One region of the Methylobacterium sp. BE186 genome, then DNA from elsewhere that is predicted to be linked to it. Evidence: predicted binding sites of a transcription regulator. Region 1 holds the regulator's gene; the other holds the start of a gene.
What was found. Region 1 encodes PhoB, which activates phosphate uptake and scavenging genes when phosphate is short. Its sites were predicted from a motif close to TGTCATNNANCTGTCAT; they were not measured.
Positions count from the first base shown of each region.

Region 2: J2X36_RS19870 (PhoX family phosphatase) is a predicted target of PhoB. The motif match lies at 1,884-1,900, and genes of this name have one in related genera.

Region 1 is NZ_JAVDVV010000033.1:9,358-14,027, reverse strand. It holds gene pstA (phosphate ABC transporter permease PstA) at 1-18, shown strand, start outside; gene pstB (phosphate ABC transporter ATP-binding protein PstB) at 71-886, shown strand; gene phoU (phosphate signaling complex protein PhoU) at 940-1,659, shown strand; gene phoB (phosphate regulon transcriptional regulator PhoB) at 1,673-2,374, shown strand; gene J2X36_RS23790 (GcrA family cell cycle regulator) at 2,487-3,020, opposite strand; gene J2X36_RS23785 (patatin-like phospholipase family protein) at 3,459-4,652, shown strand.
Region 2 is NZ_JAVDVV010000022.1:69,563-74,232, forward strand. It holds gene J2X36_RS19855 (hypothetical protein) at 1-373, opposite strand, end outside; gene J2X36_RS19860 (hypothetical protein) at 431-625, opposite strand; gene J2X36_RS19865 (adenylate/guanylate cyclase domain-containing protein) at 664-1,854, shown strand; gene J2X36_RS19870 (PhoX family phosphatase) at 1,957-3,864, shown strand; gene J2X36_RS19875 (efflux RND transporter periplasmic adaptor subunit) at 4,142-4,670, shown strand, end outside.

The DNA of each region.
Region 1 (4,670 bases):
ACCGAGCGGGCGCGCTGAGCGCCCGCCTTCACGCTTCCCGGCCGACCGGCCTTCCGAAGGAATCCCTCCGATGAGCGCCTCCCCCGCCGTCAGCGCGCCGCTCAGCGGCCGCAGCCAGGCCAACGCGAGCGCGCCCGTGCGCATCGCCGTGAAGAACCTCGACTTCTACTACGGCACGTTCCACGGCCTGAAGAACATCAACCTCAACTTCCATGACCGGCAGGTCACCGCCCTGATCGGGCCTTCGGGCTGCGGGAAGTCGACGCTGCTGCGCACCTTCAACCGGATCTACAGCCTCTACCCGGAGCAGCGCGCGGACGGCGAGATCCTCCTCGACGGGCAGAACATCCTCGACCCGAAGGTCGACCTCAACGAGCTGCGTGCCCGGGTCGGCATGGTGTTCCAGAAGCCGACGCCCTTCCCGATGTCGATCTACGACAACGTCGCCTTCGGGCTGCGCCTCTACGAGCGCCTGCCGAAGGCCGACCTCGACCTGCGCGTCGAGGAGAGCCTGCGCAAGGCGGCGCTCTGGGACGAGGTGAAGGACAAGCTGAAGCAATCCGGCATGGGCCTCTCGGGCGGCCAGCAGCAGCGCCTCTGCATCGCCCGCACGGTGGCGCAGCGCCCGGAGGTGATCCTGTTCGACGAGCCGACCTCGGCGCTGGACCCGATCTCGACGGGGCGGATCGAGGAGCTGATCGAGCAGCTGCGCGACGAGTTCACGATCGCCATCGTCACGCACAACATGCAGCAGGCGGCCCGCATCTCGCAGTTCACCGCCTTCATGTATCTCGGCGAACTCGTCGAGTTCGGCCCGACGACCCGGATCTTCATGAACCCGGAGAAGCGGCAGACGCAGGATTACATCACCGGCCGCTTCGGCTGAGCCGGCCCGTCACCCGCTCTCCCGTTCCCGCGCCCGACCCGAGGATCACGACCATGTCCGAGCACATCGTCACCTCCTACGACAACGATCTCGACGACCTGCGCCGGTCGATCTCGGAGATGGGAGGCGTCGCCGAGAAGATGATGGCCGATGCGAGCCAGGCGCTCGTGCGGCGCGACACCGTGCTCGCCCAGGCCGTCATCGCCGCCGACAAGCGCCTCGACGTGCTCCAGCGCGAGATCGAGGAACGCGCCGTCCTCCTCATCGCCCGCCGCCAGCCGCTCGCCATCGATCTGCGCGAGACGATCTCGGCGATCCGCGTCTCGGGCGATCTCGAGCGGATCGGGGATCTCGCGAAGAACATCGCCAAGCGCGTGGTCGCGATCAGCGATCAGGCGCAGGCTCAGAAGATCGTGCTCGGCGTCCAGCACATGAGCGACCTCGTGCAGGAGCAGCTCAAGGACGTGCTCGACGCCTATGCCAGCCGGGACACGACGTCGGCCCACGACGTCTGGGAGCGGGACGGGGCGATCGACGCCCTCTACAACTCCCTGTTCCGCGAACTCCTGACCTACATGATGGAGGACCCGCGCAACATCTCGTTCTGCACGCACCTCCTGTTCTGCGCCAAGAACGTCGAGCGGATCGGCGACCACACCACCAACATCGCCGAGACGATCCACTACCTCGCCACCGGCGAGACGCTCGCGATCGAGCGTCCGAAGAACGATGCCTCGAACTACGCGACGGTGTCTCCGGGAACGGCGGCCTGACGCAGGAACGGGGATGAGCACGCGGATCCTGATCGTCGAGGACGAGGAGGCGCTGACCCTCCTGCTTCGCTACAACCTGGAGGCGGAGGGCTTCACCGTCGATTCCGCCGCCCGCGGCGACGAGGCGGAGTTGCGCCTTGCCGAGCAGGTGCCGGACCTCGTCCTCCTCGACTGGATGCTGCCGGGGCTGTCCGGGATCGAGATCTGCCGCCGCATCCGGGCCCGCCGCGAGACGGAGCGGCTGCCCGTCATCATGCTCACCGCCCGCGGCGAGGAGGGCGACCGCATCCGCGGGCTGGGCACGGGGGCGGACGACTACATCGTCAAGCCGTTCTCGGTGCCGGAACTGCTCGCCCGCGTGCGCGCGCTCCTGCGCCGCGCCAAGCCCGCCCATGTGGCGAACCTCCTGGTTGCCGGCGACATCGAGCTCGACCGCGTCAGCCATCGCATCCGCCGCTCGGGCCGCGAGATCCATCTCGGCCCGACCGAGTTCAAGCTCCTCGAATTCCTGATGCAGAGCCCCGGACGGGTCTTCTCCCGCGAGCAGCTCCTCGACGGGGTCTGGGGGCACGACGTCTACATCGACGAGCGCACGGTGGACGTGCATGTCGGGCGCCTGCGCAAGGCCATCAACCGCCCGCGCCAATCCGATCCGATCCGCACCGTGCGCGGCTCCGGCTACTCCTTCGACGAGATGTTCTCGGGCGTGGACTAGCGCGCGGGCCGCTCGAACCTCGGGCGCCCCTGAATCGACGAAGCCCGCCGACGGCGTACCGGGGCGGGCTTCATCGATCGGGTCTTCCCAGGAGAGGGGAGGGACGCCCCTCCTAGCGGAACCCCGCCACCCGGCGGTCCCGCTTGCGCTCGGCGGCGGGCTGATAGGCGATCTGGGCGTGGTGCGTGCAGTAGGGCAGCCCGGTGATCGAGCGGGCGCCGCAGAAGCGGAATTCCGGCGTCGTCGGATCGCCCATCGGCCAGCGGCACATCGATTCGCGCAGGTCCATGATGGTCACCCGCTCGGAGACCGCCAGTGCCACGGTCTCGGAGGCCGGCTGCGCCGGCGGCGGGAAATCGGGGGCCGGCCGGTGCGCGGTGATCGCGATCGGCTCCGGCGCCTCCTCGATGATCTCGACGGCCGTCGCCTCGGCCTCCCCGTCGCGCTCCGGCTTGCGGCGCCCGTTCACGGGAGCGGGGGCGGCCTTGATCCGGCCGGCGAGGCCGAGCCGGTGGACCTTTCCGATCACGGCGTTGCGGGTCACGCCGCCGAGCTGAGCCGCGATCTTGCTCGCGCTCTGCCCGTCCTCCCACAGACGCCGCAGCAGCTCGACGCGCTCGTCCGTCCAGCTCAGGCCTGCTTCCATCGTCGCCCCCTCCTGAACGCTGCGATCACCGCGGCCACGCCCTCAGGCAGGCGTTGCAGGCCGGTCGCGCAGGTCAGCCGCCTCCAAGCCGCGGGTCCCGGTCAGTCGGGCAGCCGGTGCAGGATTCGAACGATCGCGCCACTGGTGATGGCCGCCGGGGGCGTGCCCCTGGCGACGCGGATGAACCTACAAGAGGGCTCGTGGACGATGCAAGAGTCGACACAGGGCCCACCTCCGGGGGCGCCCCTGTTTCCACCGCCAAAGGCCGGGGCCGCCCTCCGCGTGCCGCCGGGCTTGTGCGCGGCGGCACGGATCTGTGGCCGCCGCGCATCAGCCCGGCCGAACCCGTCCGATTGCCGGGCCCGGGCCGGAACGATAGAATGGCCAAGCTCGTTCGGCTGGGGGTGTGGTCAGAGGCAGGGCACGGGGACAATCGCCATGGCGGGTCGGTTCAGGATCTCGCACGGGCTGCTCGCGCTCTGCGCGGCGGCCAGCCTCTCTGCCTGCTCGTCGCTGCCGCGGGTGTCCTACACCGCGGAGCAGGCGGCCTTCGCGAGCGTGCCGAACATTCCGGAGGCCCGCGTCTCCTCCGACGCCTCGGCCGACGCCTTCACCCAGCTCGCGGCCCGGCCCGAGGCGCGCCGCCAAGCCTTCTCCTACCTCGCCCTCTCGGGCGGCGGGGGCGACGGGGCCTACGGCGCGGGCATCCTCAACGGCTGGACGGCCTCGGGTACGCGGCCGGACTTCACCCTGGTCTCCGGCGTCAGCACGGGCGCGCTCATCGCGCCCTTCGCCTTCCTGGGGCCGGCCTACGATGCCTATCTCACCGAGTTCTACACGAGCGGCGTCGCCGAGACCCTGGTGCAATCGCCGAGCCTGACGAACGTCCTGTTCGGCTCCGGCCTGTTCGGCGACGGGCGCCTGCGCGACCTGATCGGCCGCTACGTCACGGCGGACCTCCTCGCCGCCGTGGCCGAGGAGCACGCCAAGGGCCGGCGCCTCCTCGTGGTGACCACGAACCTCGATTCCCAACGCGCCGTGATCTGGAACATGGGCGCCATCGCCGCGAGCGGCGCTCCGAACGCGGTCGAGCTGTTCCGCGACGTGCTCACCGCCTCGGCGAGCATCCCGGCGGTGTTCCCGCCGCAGCTGATCGACGTGCAGGCGGGCAACAGCGCCTTCCAGGAACTCCACGTGGACGGCTCGGTGGTGACGCCGGTCTTCACCCTGCCCCAGTCCTTCCTGCTGCGGGACGGGCGCCTGCGCACGAACGGCAAGGCCAACATCTACGTCGTGATCAACGGGCGCCTGGAGCCCGAATTCGACGTGACGCGCAACAACACGCTCTCGATCGTCGAGCGCTCCTTCACGACGGCGAGCCGTGCGCGCAGCCGGGCGACGCTCGCCACGACCTACGCGTTCACGCGCGCCAACAAGATCGGCTTCAACCTGACCTACATCGACGAGAGCGCCCCCGCGGCGACGGCCGCGCGCGGCTTCGACACCGCCTACATGCGCAGCCTCTACCAGGCGGGCTACGAGAAGGCGCGCCTGGGGAATTTCTGGGAGCACACCGTGCCGGCCGCGCCGGTCACGAAGGCGGTCGCGGCGGTGGCCGCGACCGCGCAGTAGGGGCTGCTCCGCCGCCTA
Region 2 (4,670 bases), on a different contig from region 1:
CCGTTCCGATGCCCTGGAGGGCCGCCGCCGCGATCACCTGCCGGCTGAAGGCGACCGCATCGGTCAGGGCCTGCGGGATACCGCCGAAATAGAGGGCGACGTCGGCGTCGACCTGGGCGAGGAGGAAGTCCGGCCGTTCCTCGATGCCCGCCGTGTCGGTGCCCTCGAAGCCGATCACGATCTCGGAGACGGGGCCGGGCGTCTGGAAGGCGGCCCCGTGGAAGCCGCTCGCCTGCAGGCCTGAATCGAACTGGCCGGTCCGGTAGAAGAACGGCGCGAGCCCGGTCGGCACCGGGGGCAGCACGTCGCTGTCCGGAAAGCCGTACATCCAGCGCGAGATGTCGTAGTCGTTCTGCAGGGTCGGCGCCGCCATCTGAACCGTCTCCGCGGAGCCCCAGGCGGGGCGTGACAGGGTCTCGAGCAAGCGTTCCTAAAAACGGCCACGCTTGCGGACGGTGTTCGTACGTAAACGCACGGCCGGATCTGCTTTGCCGACCAGTTCGGTGACGGTAGCAGGAAATATTCTGAAGTCTAATCCGCCAATCTCATCTGGCGATCTGTTGATCTTGTCGGCGCGTTCGGGGCGCGCCGGCGCGCAGGATGCCGCGGCCGGCGCGGCGGGCATACTCTCCCATCCGATTCGGACCTCTGGACACCGGCAGCATGGACGCTTCAGCCGCACCTCACGACCTGATCGACTGGATCCTGCGCCATGCGCTCGCCCAGGACGATCTCGGCGGCCTGCTGACGGGCATCTGCGAGCGGTTGACCGCCCGCGGCATCCCGGTCTGGCGGGCGAGCCTCGATCTGCCCACGATCGATCCGCATTTCCGCGCGCTCACGCACAAATGGTGGCGGGACCAGCCGGTCACGGTCGGCACCTTCCTGCATGGGCCCGAGCAGGAACGGGACTTCCAGCGCAGCGTCATCCATCACCTGCTCTCGCGCGACCTCACTCTGTCTCGCTGGAGACTGGAGGCGGGGGAGGGCGTGGCCGATTTCGCCCTTCTCGCGACGCTGCGGGAGACGGGCGGCACCGACTACGTGATGCGGCTCGTCACCTTCGGCGACGGCGGTTCGGTGGTGAGAGGCTTCGCCTTCTCCTTCGCGACGGACCGGCCCGGCGGCTTCACCCAGGCCGAGATCGACGTCGTCTCGGGGCTGATCCCGGCGCTCGGGCTCGCGGCCTACCGCTCCAGCGCCGCTCGCACGGCCGCGAGCGCCCTCAGCGTCTATCTCGGCCCAAACGCGGCTCGGCGGGTCCTCGCCGGCGAGATCCGCCGCGGCGAGGGCGAGCGGATCTCGGCCACGATCCTGTTCGCGGACCTGAAGGGGTTCACCGACCTCACCGAGCGGGCCGACGCCTTGCAGGTCGTGGCTTGGCTCGACGAGCATTTCGAGGCGATCGGCGACGCCGTCACCGACCAGGGCGGCGAGATCCTGAAGTTTCTCGGCGACGGGATGCTCGCCGTATTTCCGGTCGCGGAGGTGGAGTGCTCGCCCTGCCCGAACTGCGAGGCGGCCTTGCGGGCCGCCGAGGCGGCCGTCGCGGCCAACGAGGCCCTCAACGCCCGGCGCAGGCAGCGGGCCGAGCCGGCCCTCGCCGTCGATGTCGCGCTGCATTTCGGCGAGGTCGTCTACGGCAATGTCGGGGCGAGCCGTCGGCTCGATTTCACGGTGATCGGCCGGGCCGTCAACGAGACCTGCCGCATGGAGGCTCTCTGCGACAGGCTCGGGCGCAGCATCCTCCTCTCCGAGGAGGTCGCGCGCCGCTGTGCCCGGGAGACGGTGCGGCTCGGAACCTTCGGCCTGCGGGGCGTGCGCGGCGAACGCACCCTCTTCGGCCTCGCCTGAGCAGCCGCCCGAGGCCCGGACGGCGGCTCTGTCACAGGACCGACATGCGGATGCGGGAGCTTCCCGCCCAACCGTCAGATCCCCTGAAGCCCAAGGTGCCGCATGATGCCGAACGGACGTCCCGTCCGCGAACCCGAAACCGAGGCGCAGCCGACCCTCGACGACCTCATCGCCGTGCGATTGAGCCGGCGCGATCTCATGCGCGGCGCGCTCGCCGCTGGCGCGGTTGCCGGGTTCGGCGCGCCGTTCGTCGCGGGCGACGCTGCGGCGGAGGGCTTCGCGTTCCCTGAGGTCGAGGCCGGTGTCGACGAGACGCATCACGTCGCCGCAGGCTACGAGGCCGAAATCCTCCTGCGCTGGGGCGACCCGCTCTTTCCCGACGCGGCCCCGCTCGATCCGCGGGCTCAGGACGCGGAGCGCCAGCGCCGCCAGTTCGGCTACAACAACGACTTCGTCGGCTACCTGCCCATCGCCGGGTCGAGCGAACACGGACTCCTCGTCGTCAACCACGAGTATACGAACAGCGAACTCATGTTCCCGGGCCTCGGCCCGCAGAGCCGCAAGACCAGCCTCAACCTGCTCTCGCGCGAGCAGGTGGCGGTGGAGATCGCCGCTCATGGGGGCTCGGTCGTCGAGATCCGGCGCGAAGGCGGGCGCTGGCGTCCGGTGCTCGGCTCTCCCTACGCCCGGCGCATCACCGCCGAGACGCCGATGGAGATGACCGGACCCGCCGCCGGCCACCCGCGCCTTCGCACAGTCGAGGACCCGGAGGGTCGGCGGGTTCTCGGCACGATCAACAATTGCTCGGGCGGCCTCACCCCCTGGGGCACGTGGCTCTCGGGCGAGGAGAACTTCCACTACTACTTCGTCGGCAACCTGCCCGAGGGGCATCGGGAGGCGGAGAACGCCAAGCGCTACGGGCTCGGCCAGCCCTTCTACGGCTGGGGGCGATTCCACGACCGCTTCGACCTCGCGAAGGCGCCGAACGAGCCGAACCGCTTCGGCTGGGTCGTCGAGATCGACCCCTTCGACCCGCATTCCGTCCCGAAGAAGCGCACGGCGCTCGGGCGCCTGAAGCACGAGGGTGCCGCCGGCATCGTCGCGAAGGACGGGGCCTACGTCGTCTATCTCGGCGACGACGAGCGCTTCGACTACGTCTACAAATTCGTGACCGCGGGCCGGGTCGATCCGCATCACCCCGCGGCGAACCGCGATCTCCTCGACGCGGGCACGCTCTACGTCGCCCGCTTCGACGCGGACGGGACGGGGCGCTGGCTTCCCCTCGTTCACGGCACGGGGGGCCTCGATGCGGGCGCGGGCTTCGAAACGCAGGCCGACGTGCTGATCGAGACCCGGCGCGCCGCCGACATCCTCGGCGCCACCCGGATGGACCGGCCCGAAGACATCGAGGCGAACCCGCGCACGAACCGCGTCTACGTGATGCTGACGAATAACGGCCGGCGCCAGGACGAACAGGTCGACGCCGCGAATCCGCGCCCGAAGAACGCTTTCGGCCACATCATCGAGATGCTGCCGGAGGGCGAGGATCACGCCGCCACGAGCTTCCGCTGGGAGATCCTCCTGCGCTGCGGCCCACCCGCGTCCGGCGCGACCTTCTCGGCGGCGACGAGCGAGAGCGGCTGGTTCGGCATGCCGGACAATTGCGCCATCGACGGGCGCGGCCGGCTCTGGGTCGCGACGGACGGCAACTCGCGCAAGGCGACGGGCCGGGCGGACGGGATCTGGGCCGTCGAGACCGAGGGGCCGCGGCGGGCGACAGCCCGCCACTTCTTCCGGGTGCCAATCGGCGCCGAGATGTGCGGTCCCTGCTTCACGCCGGACGACGAGACCTTCTTCGTCGCCGTCCAGCATCCGGGCGAGTCCGACGACGATGCCCTCCCGACGAGCTTCGACCAGCCCTCGACCCGCTGGCCCGATTTCGAGCCCGGCATGCCTCCGCGTCCGTCCATCGTCGCCGTGACCCGGAAGGGCGGGGGCGCCATCGCGTGAGGCCCCTCGGCGCGGCGAACCTTCGCCGCTCACGAAATCGTGCCCACGCTTCGGGGCGCGCCGCTGTAGAGGGCGGGAGCCCTCTACGGGACCTCGGTGTTCTCACATGCAGACCGGGTGAATTCAGTCACGGACCCGTCAAAATGTTGGCCTACCGACGCCTTCGCGGCGCTCAGGACTGGTGCCCGACCGCCCGCCTGTGCATGAGAGCGGTCCATCGACTGCGCATCCCCGTCACCGTCGCCTCCACGCCGCGCGAGCGCCCGAGCTTACTCCGATGAGCATCATCCAGGGTCAGAACCTCCGCCCCATCGGGTTGAGGATGCGCACGCAACTTCTCATCCTCGCAGGGCTGAGCGCAGCTGCGGTGGCCGGCTACGGCCTGCTTCACCGCGGCAGCGTGGCCGACGCGGCCGTGCAGCCGGCGGCCCTGACGGCGCCCCGGCCCTCGGGCGGCTTCGTCCTCACCGCGGCGCAGCTCGCGACGCTGACGAGCGAGACGGTCGACCAGCGGCTCTTCTACGAGGAGATCGCGACCGAGGGTAAGATCGGCGTCGACGAGTACCGCGCCACGCCGATCTTCTCGCCCTATCCCGGCCGCGTCGTGTCGATCCTGGCGCGCTCGGGCGAGCAGGTGAAGCAGGGCGATCCTCTGTTCGCAGTTCAGGCGAACGAGATGGTCCAGGCCCAGAACGACTATCTCGCGGCGCTCAACGTCCTCAACAAGAGCCGTTCGCAGCTCACCCTCGCCCAGGCCGTCGAGAAACGGCAGCGCGACCTCTTCGAATCGCGCGCGACGACGCTGC